DNA from 4 places in the Saccharopolyspora sp. NPDC002686 genome. Region 4 is predicted to be linked to each of the others. Evidence: riboswitches for the same ligand, from Rfam matches in the RefSeq annotation. Region 4 holds a riboswitch; each other region holds the start of a gene.
What was found. Region 4 has a riboswitch for cobalamin ahead of metE (5-methyltetrahydropteroyltriglutamate--homocysteine S-methyltransferase). Riboswitches for the same ligand answer to the same signal wherever they lie in the genome.
Positions count from the first base shown of each region.

Region 1: it holds a riboswitch for cobalamin, as region 4 does, so the genes downstream of both, ABTZ89_RS31445 (ribonucleoside-diphosphate reductase subunit alpha) here and metE (5-methyltetrahydropteroyltriglutamate--homocysteine S-methyltransferase) in region 4, are expected to answer to the same signal.
Region 2: it holds a riboswitch for cobalamin, as region 4 does, so the genes downstream of both, cobN (cobaltochelatase subunit CobN) here and metE (5-methyltetrahydropteroyltriglutamate--homocysteine S-methyltransferase) in region 4, are expected to answer to the same signal.
Region 3: it holds a riboswitch for cobalamin, as region 4 does, so the genes downstream of both, ABTZ89_RS04860 (HoxN/HupN/NixA family nickel/cobalt transporter) here and metE (5-methyltetrahydropteroyltriglutamate--homocysteine S-methyltransferase) in region 4, are expected to answer to the same signal.

Region 1 covers NZ_JBEOVY010000336.1:3,179-8,371, forward strand. The annotation lists partial or broken gene ABTZ89_RS31445 (ribonucleoside-diphosphate reductase subunit alpha) at 1-2,473, opposite strand, end outside; cobalamin riboswitch at 2,456-2,671, opposite strand; gene ABTZ89_RS31450 (glycoside hydrolase family 3 protein) at 2,777-5,140, shown strand.
Region 2 covers NZ_JBEOVY010000021.1:12,785-17,977, reverse strand. The annotation lists gene ABTZ89_RS04900 (precorrin-2 C(20)-methyltransferase) at 1-764, opposite strand, end outside; gene ABTZ89_RS04895 (precorrin-8X methylmutase) at 761-1,387, opposite strand; gene ABTZ89_RS04890 (ferredoxin-like domain-containing protein) at 1,414-2,628, opposite strand; cobalamin riboswitch at 2,762-2,883, shown strand; gene cobN (cobaltochelatase subunit CobN) at 3,000-5,193, shown strand, end outside.
Region 3 covers NZ_JBEOVY010000021.1:5,214-10,406, forward strand. The annotation lists gene ABTZ89_RS04845 (DMT family transporter) at 1-365, opposite strand, end outside; gene ABTZ89_RS04850 (LysR substrate-binding domain-containing protein) at 457-1,311, shown strand; gene ABTZ89_RS04855 (DUF1876 domain-containing protein) at 1,377-1,646, opposite strand; cobalamin riboswitch at 1,978-2,103, shown strand; gene ABTZ89_RS04860 (HoxN/HupN/NixA family nickel/cobalt transporter) at 2,181-3,233, shown strand; gene cobA (uroporphyrinogen-III C-methyltransferase) at 3,370-4,593, shown strand; gene ABTZ89_RS04870 (pyridoxamine 5'-phosphate oxidase family protein) at 4,691-5,170, opposite strand; gene ABTZ89_RS04875 (SRPBCC family protein) at 5,170-5,193, opposite strand, start outside.
Region 4 covers NZ_JBEOVY010000020.1:168-5,360, forward strand. The annotation lists partial or broken gene ABTZ89_RS04575 (helix-turn-helix transcriptional regulator) at 1-100, opposite strand, end outside; gene ABTZ89_RS04580 (ABC transporter permease) at 117-953, opposite strand; gene ABTZ89_RS04585 (ABC transporter ATP-binding protein) at 950-1,879, opposite strand; cobalamin riboswitch at 2,052-2,273, shown strand; gene metE (5-methyltetrahydropteroyltriglutamate--homocysteine S-methyltransferase) at 2,394-4,673, shown strand; gene ABTZ89_RS04595 (alpha/beta hydrolase fold domain-containing protein) at 4,801-5,193, shown strand, end outside.

The sequences.
Region 1 (5,193 bases), on a different contig from region 4:
AGGCGGCTCCGGTCGAGGTGGTGGGGACCGTGGTCGGGACGGCGTTGAGCTTGCCGTCGGTGCCGCGCAGGGTGCTCTTCTCCACGTGGGTCGCGCTGGTGGAGCGCAGGTAGTACGTGGTCTTGAGGCCCTTGCGCCAGGCCAGCCGGTACAGCTCGTCGAGCTTGCGGCCGCTGGGGGCGGCGACGTAGAGGTTCAGCGACTGGGCCTGGTCGATCCACTTCTGCCGGCGCGCGGCGGCGTCGACCAGCCAGTGCGGCTCGATCTCGAACGCGGTGGCGTAGAGCTCCTTGAGCTCCTGCGGGATCCGGTCGATCGGCAGCAGGCTGCCGTCGTGGAACTTCAGGTCGGCGACCATCGCCTCGTCCCACAGGCCGGCGCGCTTGAGGTCGGCGACCAGGTGCGGGTTGACCACGGTGAAGTCGCCGGACATGTTCGCCTTGACGTACAGGTTCCGGTAGACCGGCTCGATCGACTGGTTGACGCCGCAGATGTTGGCGATCGTCGCGGTCGGCGCGATGGCCATCACGTTGGAGTTGCGCATCCCGTCGCGGACCACGCGTTCCCGCAGCTCCGCCCAGTCCATCGTGGACGAGCGGTCCAGGTCGACGTCACCGCCGCGGGCTTCGGCGAGCAGTTCCAGCGAGTCGATGGGCAGCACGCCCTTGCTCCACAGCGAGCCGTCGAAGGTCTCGTAGCGGCCGCGCTCGGCGGCCAGCCTGCTGGAGGCGCTGATCGCGTGGTAGCTGATCAGCTCCATGCTGCGGTCCGCGAACTCCACTGCTTCCGGCGTCGACGGCGCGATGCGCTGCACGAACAGCGCGTCGGCGAAGCCCATCAGCCCCAGCCCGATCGGCCGGTGCCGCATGTTGGACCGGCGGGCCTCCGGGATCGTGTAGAAGTTGATGTCGATGACGTTGTCCAGCATCCGGACCGCGGTGCGGGTGGTGCGCTCCAGGCGCTCGGCGTCGATCCCGCCGGCCGTGACGTGGTGGGCCAGGTTGATCGAGCCGAGGTTGCACACCGCGACCTCGTCGACGCTGGTGTTCAGGGTGATCTCGGTGCACAGGTTCGAGGAGTGCACCACGCCCGAGTGCTGCTGCGGCGAACGCAGGTTGCACGGGTCCTTGAAGGTGATCCACGGGTGGCCGGTCTCGAACAGCATGGTCAGCATCCGCCGCCACAGCTCGACCGCGCGGACCCGCTTGAACACCGCGATCTCGCCGCGGTCGGCGGCCTGCTCGTAGGCGCGGTAGCGCTCGGCGAACGCCGTGCCGTAGAGGTCGTGCAGGTCCGGGGTCTCGTCGGGGGAGAACAGCGTCCACTGCTCGTCGGCCTCGACGCGGCGCAGGAACTCGTCGGGCACCCAGTTCGCGGTGTTCATGTCGTGGGTGCGGCGCCGGTCGTCACCGGTGTTCTTGCGCAGGTCGAGGAATTCCTCGACGTCGATGTGCCAGGTCTCCAGGTAGGCGCAGACCGCGCCCTTGCGCTTGCCGCCCTGGTTGACCGCCACCGCGGTGTCGTTGGCGATCTTCAGGAACGGCACCACGCCCTGCGACTTGCCGTTGGTGCCCTTGATGTGCGCGCCGATGCCGCGCACCGGCGTCCAGTCGTTGCCGAGGCCGCCGGCGTACTTCGACAGCAGCGCGTTGTTGCTGATCGAGTGGAAGATGCCGGACAGGTCGTCGTCCACCGTGGTGAGGAAGCACGAGGACAGCTGGGGACGGGTGGTGCCTGCGTTGAACAGCGTCGGCGTCGAGCACATGAAGTCGAACGACGACAGCAGCTGGTAGAACTCGATCGCGCGGGCTTCGCGGTCGTCCTCGCGCAGCGCCAGGCCCATCGCGACCCGCATGAAGAAGGCCTGCGGCAGCTCGAAGCGCACACCGCCCTCGTGCAGGAAGTACCGGTCGTAGAGGGTCTGCAGACCCAGGAAGCCGAACTCCAGGTCGCGCTCGGGCTCCAGCGCGCTGCCCAGCCGGTCCAGGTCGAAGTCCGCCAGCTCCGGGTCCAGCTGTTCGAGCGCCACCCCCCGGCGCACGTACTCGGCGAAGTGCTCGGCGTAGTCCGAGTCCGGCTCCGCGCCGAGGAACTCCAGCGCTTCGCGGCGCATCCGGTTCAGCAGCAGGCGGGCGGTGACCTGCGAGTAGTTCGGTTCGGTCTCGATCAGGGTGCGGGCAGCCATGATCTGGGCCAGCGAGAGCTCGTCGTCGCTGATCCCCGCGTAGCCGGTGCGCCGCACTTCGTCGAGCACTGCTTCCGCGGACACGCCGGACAATCCGGCGCAGGCCTGGTGGACCGCGGTCGACACCTCGGTCCAGTCGTTGAGTGTGGCCGTCACTGGCTCTCTCCCCTCGCGAGCTCTGCGGACCTCGAGCGCGCGCGAGAAGACCAGGGCGGCAGGCGCCGCCGATCGTCCACGCGAACCCGCCCTCGAGGCCCCGGACAGCACGCCTTGTCGCGTGCACCGGTGGCAGGTCTTCGGACTCACGGGCGGCCTACTGGTCGTGGCTTCCCAGGCGTTGGCCCAGTGCTCTACCCGTCGCCCGGGATGGGCGGTCGGGTCACGACGGTCGTTCCCGTTCACCGCTGCGGGGCAGTCCCGGATTCGCACCGGGTTCCCTCTTGCCTCACCAGATCGCTCTGGCGAACCACCAGCGATCGACACACTACATGTTGGGTTTGTGGCTGATGTGAACGGGCAGATATCGGCGTGTTGTGCTCCCCGGTCGGGTGGCAGAGACTGGCGACCGGAGCCTGCCGAAAGGGGTTGCCCGTGGACGAGGCGCAGCTGCGGTCGTTGTTGGAGGAGCTGACCGCGGCGGAGAAGGCCCGGCTGCTGACCGGTGCCGGCTTCTGGACGCTGCATCCTATGCCGAAGGTCGGACTGCGCTTGATGGTGCTCTCCGACGGCCCGAACGGGGTGCGCGGAACGGAGTGGGACGAGCGCGACACGTCGCTGCTGCTGCCGGTCGCGTCCGCGCTGGGGGCCACTTGGGACCGGGCGGCGGCGCGGACCGCGGGCGAGCTGTTCGGCGACGAGGCGCGGCGGCGCGGTGTGCACGTGGTGCTCGCGCCGACGGTGAACGTGCACCGGAGTCCGTTCGGCGGCAGGCACTTCGAGAACTTCTCCGAGGATCCGCTGCTGATCGGGGAGCTCGGCGCGGAGGTCGTCTCGGGCGTCCAGTCGCGCGGGGTGGCGGCGACGGCGAAGCACTTCGTCGCCAACGACACCGAGACCGAACGGCTCAGCTACGACGCGGTGGTCGACGAGCGGACGTTGCGCGAGGTCTACCTGAAACCGTTCGAGCGGATCGTGTCGAAGGCCGGTCCGTGGGTGGTGATGGCGGCCTACAACTCGGTCAACGGGCAGACGATGACGGAGAACTCGCCGCTGGTCAACGACGTGCTCAAGGGCGAGTGGGGGTGGGACGGCGTGGTGGTGTCGGACTGGTTCGCCACCCGCTCGCTGCGCGGTGCCGCGCTGGGCGGGTTGGACCTGGCGATGCCGGGGCCGAAGAGCCCGTGGGCCGACGGGAAGCTCGCGAAGGCAGTGCAGCAGGGCGAAGTTCCGGCCGAGGTGCTCGACGACAAGGTCCTGCGGTTGCTCCGGTTGGCTTCCCGCGTCGGGGCTTTCGAGGATTCCGAGCCAGGTGGCGGCGCGCCGCCGGAGGAAGCCCGGCCGATCGTCCGCGATCTCGCGACCCGCGGATTCGTGCTGCTGCGCAACGAACCCGTCGGTGGGGCGCCGGTGCTGCCGATCGACCCGAAGGTGTCCAAAGTGGCCGTGATCGGGGAGAACGCGACGATTCCCGCCGTGCAGGGCGGAGGTTCGTCGCACGTCAGCCCGCCGCACGTGGTGACGCCGCTGGCCGGGCTGCGGGCTGCGCTGCCGGACGCGCAGGTGGTCTACCAGCGCGGGGTTCGGCACCGGCGGTTGCTGGACGTGCTCGCGCCGGACGAGGTGGCCGATCCGGACGGGGGAGGTGCCGGGATCCGCGTCGATTTCCTCGGCGCGGACGGGGAAGTGCTCGGCAGCGAGCTCCGCGGCACCGATCGGCTGCTGTGGATGTCCGGCCTGCCGCACGGGGCGAAGTCGTTGCGGTTGCGGGCGAAGGTGAGCGCAGAACTCGGCGAGCACGTGTTCGGGGTGAGCGGCACCGGGCACTTCCGGGCCGAGGTCTCGGGCCGCGAGGTGCTGGCGGCGGACGTGGCGCGCACGTCGGGTGTCGACGACCCGCTGGCGGACATGCTGGAACCGCCGGAGCAGCGGTTCAACGTCGTGCTGGTGGATTCGGACCTGGACGCGTCGGGGCGGATGGCGTTGACCGTGGAGTTCACCCCGGAGAGCACCGAGGGCCTGGTGTCGGTCGGGCTCGGCCACCGGGCGCGGGAGTGGGACGACGCGAGCGAGCTCGCCGCGGCGCTCGCAGTCGCCCGGGATGCTGATGTCGCGGTGGTGGTGGTCGGCACGAACGACGAGGTCGAGACCGAGGGGCGGGACCGGAGCTCGCTGGATCTGCCGGGCGTGCAGGACGAACTGGTCCGCGAGGTGCTGGCGGTGAACCCGAACACCGTGGTGGTGGTCAACGCCGGAGCGCCGGTGCTGATGCCGTGGAGCGGGGAGGTCCCGGCGGTGCTGTGGACGTGGTTCGGCAGCCAGGAGTACGGCGACGCGCTCGCGGACGTCCTGCTGGGGCAGGCGGAACCAGGTGGCCGGTTGCCGACGACCTTCCCGGCGGCGCTGGCCGACGTCCCGGTGCCGCTGCCCGCGGTGCAGCCGGTGGACGGCGAACTCCGCTACGACGAGGGAACTTCGGTCGGCTACCGGGCCTACCTGGATCGCGGTGCGACGCCGGCGTTCCACTTCGGACACGGGCTCGGGTACACCACGTGGGAGTACCTGGAAGCCGCGGTCGACGGCGACGTGGTGCGGGTGAAGCTGCGCAACACCGGTGACCGGGCCGGCCGCGAAGTCGTCCAGGTCTACGCCGCGGATCCGCTGCGCCTGGCGGGTTTCGCCGTCGTCGAGGCCGAAGCGGGCGCGGAGGTCGCCGTGGACGTGGACGTCGAACCGGGCTCCGACGAGCTCCGCGTCGGCCGCAGCATCGCCGACCTCCGGCTGATCGCTCCGCGCTGATCCGCCGCGATTTCAATGGAAATCGGACCAGCCAATTACAATTAAATAGCAAA
Region 2 (5,193 bases), on a different contig from region 4:
GCCGTGACGGTTTCCCGCGAAACCGGAACACCGCTGTTCGCCGGGCCGGGGAGCAGCGCCAGCGAGAAGTACGGGACCGTTTCGGGGTCGACGTCGGCCAGGCGTTGGTAGCGCTGGCGATCCGTGGTCGCGCGCTCGACGTACCACGCCTCGTCCAGGCGGCCCGCCTTCTCGAACGCCTCCCGGACGCCTTCGAAGGTGCGGCCCAGCTTGAGGACCGCCGCAGCGTCGGTCCGGGCGAGCCGCTCGGCGAGGACGTCCGGCGGGAGGGTGCCCGGCAGGACCGCGAAGGTCTCGTCGCGTTCGGCCAGCGGCCGGCCCAGGGTCGCCGAGGCACCGCTGATGGAGGTGATGCCCGGGATCACCTCGGCGCGGAAGCGACCCGAAAGCCGCTTGTGCATGTGCATGTAGGAGCCGTAGAAGAGCGGGTCGCCCTCGGCGAGCAGGACCACGTCCCGCCCGGCGTCGAGGTGCGCGGCGAGCCGGTCCGCGCAGTCGGCGTAGAACTCGTCGATGGCGCCCTGGTAGCCGCCCGGGTGGTCGGTGGTCTCCGTGGTCACCGGGTAGACCAGCGCTTCTTCGACCTGGCCTGCCCGCAGGTACGGTTCGGCGATCGACCGCGCGACGCTCCGGCCGTGGCGAGCGCTGTGGTAGGCGATCACCTCGGCCTGCTCGATCAGCCGGGCGGCCTTGACCGTCACCAGTTCCGGGTCGCCGGGACCGAGGCCCACGCCGTAGAGCGTGCCCTTGCCGTTGCTGCTCACTCTTCCTCGCTCGCGATCGCGTTGATGGCGGCCACCGCCATGGCGCTGCCGCCCCGGCGGCCGCGCACCACCAGGTGCTCCAGACCGCTCGGGTGCGCTGCCAGCGCGTCCTTGGATTCCGCCGCGCCGATGAACCCGACCGGCAGGCCCAGCACCGCGGCGGGCGCGTCGGCACCGTCCTCGATCATCTCCAGCAGCCGGAACAGCGCGGTCGGCGCGTTGCCGATCGCGACCACGGATCCGCCCAGCTGATCGCGCCACAGCTCCAGGGCCGCCGCGCTGCGGGTCGTGCCCAGCTCGCGGGCCAGGTCCGGAACCCGCTCGTCGGACAGCGTGCAGATCACCGGGTTGTCGGCCGGCAGGCGCCGCCGGGTCACACCCGCAGCCACCATCGCGGCGTCGCACAGGATCGGCGCACCGCCGTGCAGCGCCGCACGCGCGTCGGCCACCACGTCCGGCGAGAACGCGATGTCCTCGACCAGGTCGACCATGCCGCAGGCGTGGATCATCCGCACCGCGACGCCGGCCACGTCCGGCGGCAAGCCGTCCAGCCGGGCTTCCGAGCGGATCGTGGCGAAGGAGCGGCGGTAGATCTCCGCACCTTCCCGGACGTATTCGGGCACCCCGCGGTAGCGGGAGCTGTTCTCGTTCACACTTTCCTCCGTGCCGCGCCGAGCGCGGCGGATACCTGGTCGACATCGGCTTCGGAAGTCCACGTCGCCCCGTCGAGTCCGACCTCGTAGCCGGTTCCGGTGGCCAGCACTTCCACGACGCGTCCCGGCGGACGGCCGCAGCGCCGCTCGCACCCCGACCAGTGCACCGGCAGGTCACCGAGCGAGGCCCCTCGCCGGGCGTCTTCCCGGACGTCGGCCAGCGCCTTCGCGCACCCGGGCCGACCAGCGCACGTGGTCACCCCGACCCCGGCCGAAGCGGGGTCGGTGAGCAGGCCGCGCGCACCGAGTTCCGACGCCCACCGACCGGCTTCGACCGGTCGCATGCCGGGCAGGACCGCGGTCCGCCAAGGCGTCAGGCGCAGTTCGCCCGCGGCGTCGGATGCGGCGGTGATGATATCCACCTGGTCCCGCGCCAGACGGCCCAGTGGTGCGCCCGCCACGACGGAAACCGTTCCGTCGCGCCGAATCACGCGCCCGACCTGCGCATGCGTGGTCGGCGCCGGGGGCGTCGGCTCGGCTGGTGCGACCTCGGCGCCCAGCCGTTCAGCGATCCGTCGCGCCCCGCCGTCGAGTTCGGCCAATCGCCATGCCGAACAGCCCTGCGCCGCCTTCTCCGCGAGGAATGCTTCGGCGGCGGCGATGGCGGCTCCAGCGGCTCGCCGCGGGGTCGTTCGAACACCGGAATCCACCCCGGCGAGCAGCAGCACAACGGTGTCCGCGGACACCGCTCGCAGCGCGACGTCGGCGCCGAGCGAGCTGACGTCGCCGCTGCCGTCGTCGACCGCGAACAGGAAACGTCCGGGCAGTTCGGCCAGCTCCGGGGTCGCGCACAGCGCCGCGTCGAGTTCGGCCGCCACCGCTCGCACGTCCACCAGCTCGCGCCCCTCCGCCGAGGGCGAGCCGATGATGTTGCGGACCCGCTCGTGGGTGTCCGACGGCAGCAACCCCGCTTCGCGCAACCGCGCGGCGAGCTCCTGCGCCGCTCCGGCCGGCAGGCCGCGGACCTGCAGGTTCGCCCGCGAGGTCAGCTCCAGCCCGCCGTCCCCCAACGCCGCGACCTCGGCCAGCGCGCGAACCTGGGACGGGCTCAGCGCGCCGCCGGGGACGCGGATCCGGGCCAGTCCGCCGTCGGCGGCCTCGTGCACCCGCAACGCGCCAGGACACGCATCCCGTTCAGCTCTTCGCACCACGCGGCAGATACTACGGACCCGGGTAGTTGCGGACGCAAACCAAACGCGGTGCGACGCGCGTCATGCTCGCGAACCTTGACGTAGGATCACCCCGTTGCGGAAAGTGGTCCGCAGCATCATGCGGCGATGTGCGGAGGAAGCCGGTGCGAATCCGGCGCGGTCCCGCCACTGTCACCGGGGAGCGAACTCCACGATGCCACTGTCCTAACAGGACGGGAAGGCGGAGCGAGCGCTGATCCGGGAGCCAGGAGACTCCGGTCGCCGCTGGACCTGCCGACCGGGGCGAGGAACCCCGAGAGAGGTGCCGTCATGCGCCGCGCAAGCGCGCCCTGGCCCAGCGTCGCCGTTCGCCGAGCCGAGGAGCGCCCCGCATGATCCTGCTTCTGTCCACTTCGGACACAGACCTGCTCAGCGCCCGCGCCGCCGACGCCGACTTCCGGCTCGGCAACCCCGCCCGGCTGGGCGTGGACGACCTGCCGCCGCTGCTGGAGGACGTCGAGCTGGTCGTGGTGCGGCTGCTCGGCGGCCGCCGGGCCTGGGAAGAAGGTCTGGACGCGCTGCTGGCGGGACCGCGCCCGGTGGTCGTGCTCGGCGGCGAGCAGGCCCCGGACGCCGAGCTGATGGAGTGCTCGACGGTGCCGGCCGGGGTGTGCGCCGAAGCGCACCGCTACCTCGCCCACGGCGGCCCGGACAACCTCGCCCAGCTGCACCGATTCCTCTCCGACACGGTCCTGCTCACCGGCCACGGCTTCGAACCGCCTGCCGAAACGCCGTCCTGGGGCGTGCTCGAGCGGACCCCGCAGCGCACCGAAGGCCCGACCGTCGCGGTGCTCTACTACCGAGCGCACCACATGGCGGGCAACACCGCGTTCGCCCACGCGCTGTGCGAGGCGATCGAGGACGCAGGCGGTCAAGCCCTGCCGCTGTTCTGCGCCTCGCTGCGCGCACCCGACCCGGAACTGCTGGAACAGCTGGGCAAGGCGGACGCGCTGGTCGTCACCGTGCTCGCCGCCGGGGGCACCAAGCCCGCCACCGCTTCGGCCGGTGGCGACGACGAGGCGTGGGACGTCGGCGCGCTCGCCGAACTCGACATCCCGATCCTGCAAGGCCTGTGCCTGACCAGCAGCCGCGCCGCGTGGGAGGACAACGACGAAGGCCTGTCCCCGCTGGACATGGCCACCCAGGTGGCGGTGCCCGAGTTCGACGGCCGCCTGATCACGGTTCCGTTCTCGTTCAAGGAGAACGACGCCGAAGGCCTGCCGGTCTACGTCGCCGATCCCGAGCGCGCGGCCCGCGTCGCGGGCATCGCGGTCCGCCACGCCGCGCTGCGGCACATCCCGCCGCAGGACAAGCGGCTGGCGCTGATGCTGTCGGCCTACCCCACCAAGCACTCCCGGATCGGCAACGCGGTCGGCCTGGACACCCCGGTCAGCGCGGTCCGCCTGCTGCGGGAGCTGCGCGACCAGGGCTACGACATCGGCCCGGCCGACGGTCCCGACGCGCTGCCCGGCGTCGCCGAGCAGGACGGCGACGCGCTGATCCACGCGCTGATCGCCGCTGGCGGCCAGGACCGCGACTGGCTGTCCGAGGAGCAGTTGAGCGGCAACCCGGTCCGCATCCCCGCGCGCCGGTACGCGGAGTGGTTCGCGACGCTGCCCGAGGACCTGCGCGGCGAGATCGAGCAGCACTGGGGAGCGCCGCCCGGCGAGCTGTTCGTCGACCGGTCCCAGGACCCGGACGGCGAGATCGTGCTCGCCGCCGTCCGCGCGGGCAACGTCGTGCTGATGGTGCAGCCGCCGCGCGGTTTCGGGGAGAACCCGATCGCGATCTACCACGACCCGGACCTGCCGCCGAGCCACCACTACCTGGCCGCCTACCGCTGGCTGATCGACGAGTTCGGCGCGCACGCGATGGTGCACCTGGGCAAGCACGGCAACCTCGAGTGGCTGCCCGGCAAGACCGCGGGCATGTCCGCCTCCTGCTCCCCCGACGCGGCGCTGGCCGACCTGCCGCTGATCTACCCGTTCCTGGTCAACGACCCCGGCGAGGGCACGCAGGCCAAGCGCCGCGTGCACGCCACCCTCGTCGACCACCTGGTGCCGCCGATGGCGCGCGCGGAGAGCTACGGCGACATCGCGCGGCTGGAGCAGCTGCTCGACGAGCACGCCAACATCTCCGCGATGGACCCGGCGAAGCTGCCCGCGATCCGCAGCCAGATCTGGACGCTGATGCAGGCCGCCAAGCTCGACCACGACCTGGGGCTGGACGAACGGCCGCACGACGCCGAGTTCGACGACATGCTGCTGCACGTCGACGGCTGGCTGTGCGAGGTCAAGGACGCCCAGATCCGCGACGGCCTGCACGTGCTCGGCGACGCCCCGACCGGCGAAGCCCGGGTCAACCTCGTGCTCGCGATGCTGCGGGCCCGCCAGATGTGGAGCGGGCAGAGCGCCGCGCTGCCCGGTCTGCGCGAAGCGCTCGGGCTCTCCGAGGACGGCAGCGAGGCGCGCGAGCACGTCGACGACGTCGAAACCCGCGCGCACGCCCTGGTCCAGGGCATGGAGG
Region 3 (5,193 bases), on a different contig from region 4:
CTCAGCCGCTCGCGCAGCAGCACGGCCGCCAGCGCTGCGGTGAGGACCGGGTTCATGGCGATCACCAGCGCGGTCACCGACGCCGGAACGCCGACGCTCATCCCGCCGTAGCAGCCGCCGAACTGCGCCCCGTAGGTGAGGATTCCGGACGCGGCCGCGTGCCCCAGCTGCCTGCCGCGCGGCCAGTCGGCGCGGGAGGCGGTCGCGATCACCGCGAGCAGCGCGGCGGCCATCGCCAGGCGCACGGTGGTCAGCAGGAACGGGGGAGCGGCGGCGACGCCCAGCTTCCCGGTGGGGAATCCGCTGGCCCAGATGAACACGATCGGCGCTGCCAGCGACAGCGGGATCGAGCGTGCGGTCTTCATGATCCCAGGTTCGCCGCCGTCCCCCGGCCGCGTCCAACGACGATAAGCAATCGCGATCGATTGCGAAAGCTTATCAGTTATGCTCGGAAGCATGAGCGCTGTGCTGGACGTCGTCGCGCTGCGGAGCCTGGTCGCGGTGGCCGACTGCGGCGGATTCCACCGGGCCGCCGCCGCGTTGTCGCTGACGCAGTCCGCGGTCAGCCAGCACGTGCGCAAGCTGGAGCGGGTGGTCGACCGGAAGCTGGTCAGCAGGGAAGGGCGGCAGGCGAGGTTCACGTCGTCCGGGGAGCTGCTGCTGGCCGAAGCGCGGCGCATCCTCGACGTGCACGACTCGGCGCTGCGCCGCCTCGGTGCTGAAGAGCCGCACACGCTCGTCTTCGGCTCCACCGAGCACGCCGCCGACCGGCTGCTCCCGGAGCTGGCCACCCGGCTCCGCGCGGCCTTCCCGGAGTGGGAGGTGCGGTTCCGGCTCGACCGGACGGCCCGGCTGGCGGACGCGGTCGACCGCGGCAGCATCGACATCGCGCTGCTGATCGACTACGCCAACAGCGGCCACGACCGCGAAGCCGGGCAGTTCCGCTTGGAGTGGTACGCCGCCCCGGACTGGGAACCGCCCGCGGCCGGCGAACCGCTGCCGATGGTCGTCTTCGACGAGCCGTGCATCACGCGGCGGCTCGCGGTCCGAGCGGTGACCGACACCGGTCAGCAGCCGGATCTGGTGTGCGAGGCCGCCGATCTGGCCGGGGTGCTCGCGGCCGTGCGCTCCGGACTGGGGGTGGCGCTGCTGCCGTCGGCGAAGCCGCGCCTGGAAGGGCTCGTCGTGCGCGACGACCTGCCGCGCCTCGGACCTGCTCCGCTGCGCGTCCGGGTTCGCCAGGGGTTGGGCGAGGACGTCGTGGACCTGGCTGCGAAAGCGGTCGGCGAAGCCCTCGCCGTGCACTCGTGAGGGTCGGCGATCTCACGCGAGAACGGCGCTCCGCGCGGGGTTCTCGCGTGAAATCGCCGATGAATTCAGGCCGGTAGGTGCACGCGGCGGTGGAGGCGTTCTCCGATGTCCTTGGCCGCGTTGTCCAGCAGTTTGTGCGCCAGTTCGAACAGGGCGCGGGCGATCGCGATCTCGTCGCCGATCTGCGGTACCTCCGGGTCGTCCGGGTGGCGTCGCGCGGTTCCGTGGCCGTGCAGCGCCTGACCGGCCGGAGTGGTGAACCCGACGTCGGCGGTGGTCTTCGACCCCGCCTCCACGACCTGCAGGTTCAACGTGATCGTGTGCGTCTCGTTCATGGTGGCCTCCTGGTCCCCGTCGGCCCGCTGGTGCAGGCCGTTTCAGGTCGCCGTAACCCCCAGCATGCGCGCGCTCCCGGGCCGGCGAAAGGCCGATGTTCATCCGTTCGGAGTAGTCGTGGACCACAGTTTCAATTGAAACTGCAAACCCCGAGCACGGGAGACCACAGTTTCAATTGAAACTGCGGAAACCCGGTGATCGCATCCGCGGTACCGCCACGCACGGTAGGTCTGGAAAAACCTCACTTGAAACTGCGGCATTCCGGTGATCGCGGTCACCGGGGTTTGACCCGGGGGTGGTGATCGCGGAAGGATTCCGCCGCCGACAGTGCAGGAACCCGGTGCGAATCCGGGACGGTCCCGCCACTGTGACCGGGGAGCGGCCCCCGCTCGAGGCCACGGCTGCCACGCAGCTGGAAGGCCGGGGTGCCGCGTCGATCCGGGAGTCAGGAGACTGCGCGCCGGCCCCGCGTCGCACCGCGGCGCGCGGACACCGAGCCCCTCGGGCGGGAAACCCAGGAGGTCGGAGAACCCATGCACGGGGAATCCGGAACGGAACAGCAGCGCGCCGGTTGGGGCGCGGCGGAGCGGCGCAAGGCAGCGGTCGTGCTGGCCGCGGTAGGGGTGTTGCACCTGGTGGGCTGGGGTGCCTACCTGCTGCACCACGACAACTTCGGCATGGCGGGCGGGCTCGCCGCAGCGGGCACCACGGCGTACCTGCTCGGCCTGCGCCACGGCTTCGACGCCGACCACGTCGCGGTGATCGACGACGCCACGCGGCTGCTGATGCAACGCGGACGGCGTCCGGTCTCGACCGGCATGTGGTTCGCGCTCGGGCACGCCAGCGTCGTGCTCTTCCTCGCGTTCGCGGTCGCGTTCATCGCCGGGCCCGCCGCGCAGGAGTGGGCGGAGCAGGCCGGGGTGCAGGTCTCGACGGTCGTGGACCTGATCGTGATCGCGGTGCTGACCGCGCTGGCCGTGCTCAACGCGCTGGTCCTGCGCGACGCGGTGCGCCTGCTGCGCCGGGCGCGGCGCGGTGACGTCGACGAGGCCGAGGTCGAGATGGTGCTCGGTCGGCGCGGGTTGCTCGCGCGGTTGCTGCGCGGGCGGACGCGCACCATCGCCCGCTCCTGGCACCTGTTCGGGATCGGGCTGCTGTTCGGCCTCGGCATGCAGACCGCGACCGAGATCACCGTGCTCGCCATGGTCACGCCGGGGCAGCTTTCGCCGATCGCGGTGCTGAGCCTGCCGCTGCTGTTCGCCGCGGGGATGTGCACTGTGGACAGCGTGGACGGCATGCTGATGTCCCGCGCCTACACCTGGTCGCTGGCCCAGCCGCTGCGGCGGCTGTGGGTGAACGTGACCACCACCGCGCTGACCGTGGTGCTGGCGGCGGTCGTCGCGCTGGTCGTGCTCGCCGGGGTGCTCGACGAGCTCGGCGTGCCGAACACCACGCCGATCGCGGCGATCAGCGACCACTTCGAACTGCTCGGCTATCTGACGCTGGCCGTTTTCATGGCAGTATGGGGCGGCGCCGCGCTCTGGTGGAGCCTGTCCTCCCGCCGCGATCGGGCGGAGCGCGCGTGACCGACGTCCACGGGTTGGTTCGGGGTGGCGCCGAGCGGCCGGACCGGTGATCGTGAGCCACGACGAAGTGGCCAACCGCCCCTGTGAGCACGAATCCCCGGCGATGGCGTCGGGCGAGCACGACTGGACTACGGACATGACCAAGCACCTTGAGCACCACTACTTCGCCGGCCTGGACCTCACCGGGAAGCGGGTGGTCGTCGTCGGCGCGGGCACCGTCGCGCAGCGCCGGGTTCCGCGCCTGATCAACGCCGGTGCGCGGGTCGAGGTCATCGCGCCGGAGGCGACTCCCGCCGTTGAAGCGATGGCCGAGGCGGGCGAGCTGATCTGGCACCAGCGCCCTTACGCGACTGGTGATCTCGACGGCGCTTGGTACGTCGTGGCGTGCGCGACCGGAACCGAGGTGAATGCGGCGGTCGCGGCCGAGGCCGAGCAGAACCGGATCTTCTGCGTGCGCGCCGACGACGCCTCGCAGGGCACGGCAGTGACACCGGCGGTGGCGCAGCACGGCGGGCTGCTGCTCGGCGTGCTGTCCGGCGGCGAGCACTGGCGTTCGGCCGCCGTTCGCGACGCGCTCGTCGAGGCGTTGCGGACCGGCGTGGTCGACGAGCGCTCCGAGCCGCCGTCGCCGGGGGTGGCCCTGGTCGGTGGCGGGCCGGGCGATCCGGACCTGATCACGGTGCGCGGGCGTCAGCTGCTGGGGCGCGCGGACGTGGTGATCACCGACCGGCTGGCGCCGCGCGAGCTGCTCGAAGAGCTCGGTCCGCACGTGGAAGTGGTCGACGCTTCGAAGATCCCGTACGGGCGGGCGGCGAACCAGGACGTCATCAACTCGCTGCTGATCGAGCACGCCAAGGCCGGGAAGTTCGTGGTGCGGCTCAAGGGCGGCGACCCCTACCTGTTCGGGCGCGGCTTCGAGGAGCTGCTGGCGTGCGCCGAGGCCGGTGTCGCGGTGACGGCGGTTCCCGGGATCACCAGTGCTTTCGCGGCTCCGTCCGCGGCGGACGTGCCGGTGACGCACCGCGGTGTCGCGCACGAGGTCGTGGTCGTGTCCGGACACGTCGGACCGCACGACGAGCAGTCCCTTGTGGACTGGCCGTCGCTGGGACGGCTGCGCGGGACCATCGTGCTGATGATGGGCGTCAAGCGGATCGCGGAGTTCGCGGCGGTTCTGGTGGAGCACGGCCGCGACCCGAAGACCCCGGTCGCGGTGGTGCAGGAAGGCACCACGCGCAACCAGAAGACACTTCGCACGACGCTGGGCGAGGCCGCCGAGGCGATCCGCGAAGCCGAGATCAAGCCGCCGGCGACCATCGTCATCGGCCCGGTCGCCGACCTGGCCCCCGAATCGCGCCGGTAGTTCTCGCTCGTCGACTGCCGCGTGTTCGACGGCTCGGCGCGAGCCTTCGCTTCTCCGCCGTTCCGGTGCCGGTGCCTGGGAGTGGATCGCCTTGCGGTCAGACCAGCCACTGGCCGGACTGCATCAGGGTCCTGCCGCTGAGCTCGGCGAAGGAGCGCCATGCTTGCAACCGAGTCGGGGTGAGCTGGAGGTAGACGAATCCGGGTGTGCGCCGCGGGTCAGGACCGCCGCGCAGCAGTGCGGCGAACGGGTCGGCGATGGCCGGATCGATCGCGTCGGGCTCGATGATCTCCATCGTGCCGTCGACCATGACCACGTCGTAGTGCTGGCCGATGGCTGCCCGTGCTCGTGCGGTGGCGGCCACGTTGGTCACCGTGCGGCTGTTCGCGGAGGTCGCGAAGGTGAGCACCTCGCCGTCGTGGTGGAACAGGAGCGGGACGAGGTGCGGGCCGTCGGCATCGCCCGTGGCCAGCCACGCGGTGGTCTCCGAGCGCAGGAGTTCGAGCGCATCGCTCTTGCGTTGCAGGGGTTCCCGGGGTGGTGGCATCGCGTCGCTGGTAGTGCCCGATGCCGCCATCAGCGGTCCCCGGGCAGCAGCTG
Region 4 (5,193 bases):
CGGTCTGGTAGTGCACGCCGAGGGCTTCGGCGAGCTGGCGGCGGGAGGTTCCCCGTTCCGCGCGCAGCATCGCGATGCGGTTGTAGATCGTCTCGCTCATCGTGTTCTCTCCGCCGTCAGCGCACGCGCTGCATGGCTTTCTCCCTCCGCGCCGCCACGCTCGAACCGGACTCGCGCCGCGCCATCCGGCGCAGGACCACCGGGGCGACCACGAGTCCGACCACGGCCCACAGGCCGAGCACCCCGACAGTCTCCAGGTGCCGCCAGGACTCGCCGATCTCGGCCGTCACCGCCGCGTCCGGCAGCAGCGCCGAGCGCATGCCCAGGCCCAGCCAGTACATCGGGAAGACCTGCGCGATCCACTGCACCCACTCCGGGAACACGGTGATCGGGAAGAAGATCCCGGAGATCACGATCAGCCCGATCATCGGCAGCAGGATCAGCGCCATGCTGGTCGGCGAGTTCAGCAGCGAACCGAAGGTCGCCCCGAGCGGGATGGTCGCGACCAGACCCAGCACCGTCACCCCGAGCACGCCCGCCCACGAACCGAAGCCGAGCTCGAAGCCCTCGAACATCACCAGGGACGGGATCAGCAGGATCGCCATGCTGACCAAGGTCATGCCGCTGACCAGCACGATCTTGCCGATCAGGTAGCCCATCATGCCGTGCGGCACGGCTTTGGCGCGCAGCAGCGTGCCGTCCTCGCGTTCGGTGACCATCAGCTGCCCCATGCTGACCAGCCCGCCGAACGCGATGGTCATGCCGAGCACGCCGGGCACGCTGCTCGCCCCGACCGAGACGACGTTGAGCTCCGAATCGCGTTGGTTGAACAGCACCACGAGCAGGACCAGGGTCGGCAGCAGGTAGCTCATCAGGTCCTGCCGGTTGGCCAAGGTCTGGCGGAACTCGATCCACCCGCGCTGCAAGCCGAGGCGCACCACGTTGGCGTTCACCGCTTCACCCCCGCGTTCGCGAACTGCAGCGCAGCGGTCTCGCTGCGCCCGGACTCGTGCGCGTGCACCAGTGCCATGTAGGTGTCCTCCAAGGTCGCCCGGCGCACTTCGAGGTCGGTGACGGCTTCGCCGTGCTGCGCGAGCAGTTCGCGGACGAAGCCGGTCGCGTCCGCGGCGGAGTGCACGTACCGCTGGCCGTCGACGGACCACTTGATCTCGGAATCGGAGGCGACCTGCCGGGAGAGCTGGTCGGCGGAGCCGTCGGCGACGATGCGGCCGCCGGCCAGGATCAGGATCCGGTCGGCCAGCTTCTCCACCTCGTCCAGGTCGTGCGTGGTGAGCAGGACGGTGGTGTCCTCGTCGGCGAGCTGGTGCACCAGGTCGTGGAATTCGCGCCGGGCTTGCGGGTCGAAGCCGACCGTCGGCTCGTCCAGGAACAGCAGTTCCGGGCGGCCGACGATGCCGATCGCCACGTCCAGCCGGCGCCGCTGCCCGCCGGAGAGCTGCCGGATGCGCTTGTCCGCGTGCTCGGTCAGGCCGACCGCGTCGACGAGCTCGTCGGCGTTCCACGGTTCGCGGAAGGGCGTGTAGTAGCTGCTCAGGTGCGACAGCAGTTCGCGCACCTTCCACTTGCCGTGGTCGCGCCAGGACTGGAGCACGACGCCGAGCCGCGCCCGCCAGCGCTCGTCGCCGTGCGCCGGGTCGGTGTCGAGGACTCGGACGTCGCCGCCCGACCGCATCCGGAAGCCCTCCAGGATCTCGATGGTGGTGCTCTTGCCCGCTCCGTTGGGCCCCAGGATCGCCAGGACTTCACCGCGACGCGCGGTGAAGTCGACGCCCTTGAGCACGTCCGTCGTCCCGTAGCTCATCCGCAGGTCGCGGACGTCGAGCACGGGTGGCGATATGTGATCGCTAGCAGCCGTCATCTCCCCAGTACTTTCTGTCGTTCCTATCCGTCGAGATGTAGTACATATACTACATCCTGTTGGGTCGGCTGATCGCGTGTGGCGTGGATCTCACCGCGCTGTAGATCGACTTCAGGGGCCGTGGCCGGTGGCCGGATGCTGAACGGCCCTTGCCAACGGGGGTCTGGTCGATAGCCTTGGCAGTGCTGGTGGTTCGCCCGCTTCCGGTGACCCGGGAGGGGGCGAGGCAAGAGGGAACCCGGTGCGAATCCGGGACTGCCCCGCAGCGGTGAGCGGGAACGACCGCCGTCATCGAGCACTGGACTTCGACGTCTGGGAAGCGACGGCCAGTAGGAGCCTCCGAGTTCGGAGAACGCCCGCGAGTCCGAAGACCTGCCACCGGTGCGCCCGCCGACCGGTGGGCGCGGTCCGAGGTCTCGCGGGAGGACCTGGCCGACGAGCGGCTGCTGCCTGCCCGCTGGTCCACGCCCGCACGACCTCGGCACCCCTGATGTCGAGCTCGCGAGGTGAGGACTTGACCGGCAAGATCGGATCGACCGTACTCGGGTACCCCCGGATCGGCCCGCGGCGAGAGCTGAAGCGGGCCCTGGAGAGCTGCTGGGCGGGCCGTTCCAGCGAGGCGGAACTGCGCGAAACCGCCCGGAACCTGCGCATCGACACCTGGCGCCGGCTGCGCGACGCAGGTCTGGACTCGGTGCCCGGCAACACTTTTTCCTACTACGACCAGGTCCTCGACACCGCCGTCACCTTCGGCGCGGTGCCGAAGCGCTACGCGGAACTCGGGCTCGGATCGCTGGGCACCTACTTCGCGATGGCGCGCGGTGCGGACGCGGTGCCGCCGCTGGAGATGACCAAGTGGTTCGACACCAACTACCACTACCTGGTCCCGGAAATCGGTCCGGGCACGACGTTCTCGCTGGCCGACCGCACGCCCGTCGAGCAGTACCGCGAGGCGCTGGAGGCCGGGGTGACCACGCGCCCGGTGCTGGTCGGGCCGCTGACGTTCCTGCTGCTGGCCAAGTCAACCGCGGGGGAGTCCTTCCGGCCGCTGGACAAGCTGCCCGAGCTCCTCGGGGCCTACGCGGAACTGCTGCGCGAGCTGCACCGCGCCGGGGTCGAGTGGGTGCAGCTCGACGAGCCCGCGTTCGCCGCTGATCGCACGCCCGACCAGCTTCAGGCGCTGGGTGACGCCTACCGGCAGCTGGGCGGGTTGTCGGCGCGGCCGAAGTTGTTGGTAGCGGGGTACTTCGGCGACTTCACCGAGGCCCTGCGAGTGCTGGCGGGCACTCCGGTCGAAGCGCTCGGCGCGGACCTGGTGACCGATCCGTCCACTGTGGATTCGCTGTCCGGGGTGCCGGGGCTGCGGGACAAGACGCTGGTGGCCGGGCTCGTCGACGGGCGCAACATCTGGCGCACCGACCTCGACCGCGCGCTCACCACGGCGGCCACCCTGCTCGGCCTGGCCGGTGAGGTCGCCGTGAGCACCTCGTGCTCGCTGCTGCACGTGCCCTACGACGTCGAGGTCGAGGACATCGATCCGCAGGTCAAGTCCTGGCTGGCCTTCGCCGAGCAGAAGGTGCACGAGGTCGTCGTCCTCGGGCGTGCGCTGCGGGACGGTCGGGACGCCGTGGTCGCCGAGCTCTCCGCGGCCCGCGAAGCCATCGCCGACCGGGCGGGTGCCACGCGCGTGCGAAACAACCGCGTCCGCGCGCGGCTGGAGTCGCTGCGGCCGGAGCACTCGCAGCGCGGCGACTACCAGGAGCGGCGGGCGGCGCAGCAGAAGTCCTTGCAGCTGCCGCCGTTGCCGACCACGACGATCGGTTCGTTCCCGCAGACCACCGACGTTCGCAAGGCGCGCGCGGCGTTCCAGCGCGGGCGCATCGACCGGGCCAGCTACCAGCAGCGGATGCGCGACGAGATCAAGCGCGTGATCGAACTGCAGGAATCGATCGGCCTCGACGTGCTGGTGCACGGCGAACCCGAGCGCAACGACATGGTGCAGTACTTCGCCGAGCACCTGGACGGGTTCATCAGCACCGCCAACGGTTGGGTGCAGTCCTACGGATCCCGGTGCGTGCGGCCGCCGATCCTCTACGGCGACGTGCACCGGCCGGAGCCGATGACCGTCGAGTGGGCGACCTACGCGCAGAAGCTCACGGCGAAACCGGTCAAGGGCATGCTCACCGGGCCGGTCACCATCCTGGCCTGGTCGTTCGTCCGCGACGACCAGCCGCTGGCCGACACCGCCGCGCAGGTCGCGATGGCCATCCGCGACGAGGTCCAGGACCTGGAAGCGGCCGGGATCCGGGTGATCCAGGTGGACGAGCCGGCGCTGCGCGAACTCCTCCCGCTGCGCGCGGCCCAGCGCGCGGCGTACCTGGAGTGGGCGGTGTCGGCGTTCCGCCTGGCCACCTCGGGCGTCAGCGACTCCACCCAGATCCACACGCACCTGTGCTACTCGGAGTTCGGCGACGTGATCGACGCGATCGTGGCGCTGGACGCCGACGTGACCAGCATCGAAGCGGCCCGCTCGCGGATGGAGGTGCTCGACGACCTCAACGCGGTCGGCTTCGGTCGCGGCGTCGGACCGGGCGTGTACGACATCCACTCGCCGCGGGTGCCGGACGCGGCGGAGGTGACCGACCTGCTCCGGGCGGCCCTGCGCGCGGTCCCGGCGGACCGCCTGTGGGTGAACCCGGACTGCGGCCTGAAGACCCGCGGCTACGCGGAGGTCGAGCCGGCCCTGGAGAACCTGGTCAGCGCAGCGGAAGCGGTCCGCCGCGACCTGCCCTGACCACGGGGGTTGCGGGCGGTGCCGAACCCCCACCACTCACGGCACCGCCCGCGACACCCCTGTTGTGATCCAGTTCACCGGAAAAGGGTGACATGGTGTTGTCGCGGACAGCTGCGACTGTCGGCGCATGACGATCACTGACGAGGACTGCCTCGCCGAGACCTCCGCGTTCAACGAGCAGTTCGAGACCGCCCGTCCGTCGCGTGGCGAAGTGCCGGATGCGACCGCACTGGAACTGCTGCGGCGCAACCGGCTGGGCGGCGATGCCCCACCGGTGAGGCTGCCGCAGGGGCAGGACCGCGTCGTGGCGGGCGGGGTGCCGGTCCGGGCCTTCGTGCCGGACCACGTCGACGGCGTTTACCTGCACATCCACGGCGGTGGCTGGGCAATCGGCGCTGCGGGAGGGCAGGACGAGAAGCTGTGGCGGCTGGCGGAGCAGGCTCGGCTGGCGGTGGTGAGCGTGGAATACCGGCTGGCACCGGAGCACCCGTTCCCGGCCGGGCCCGACGACTGCGAAGCG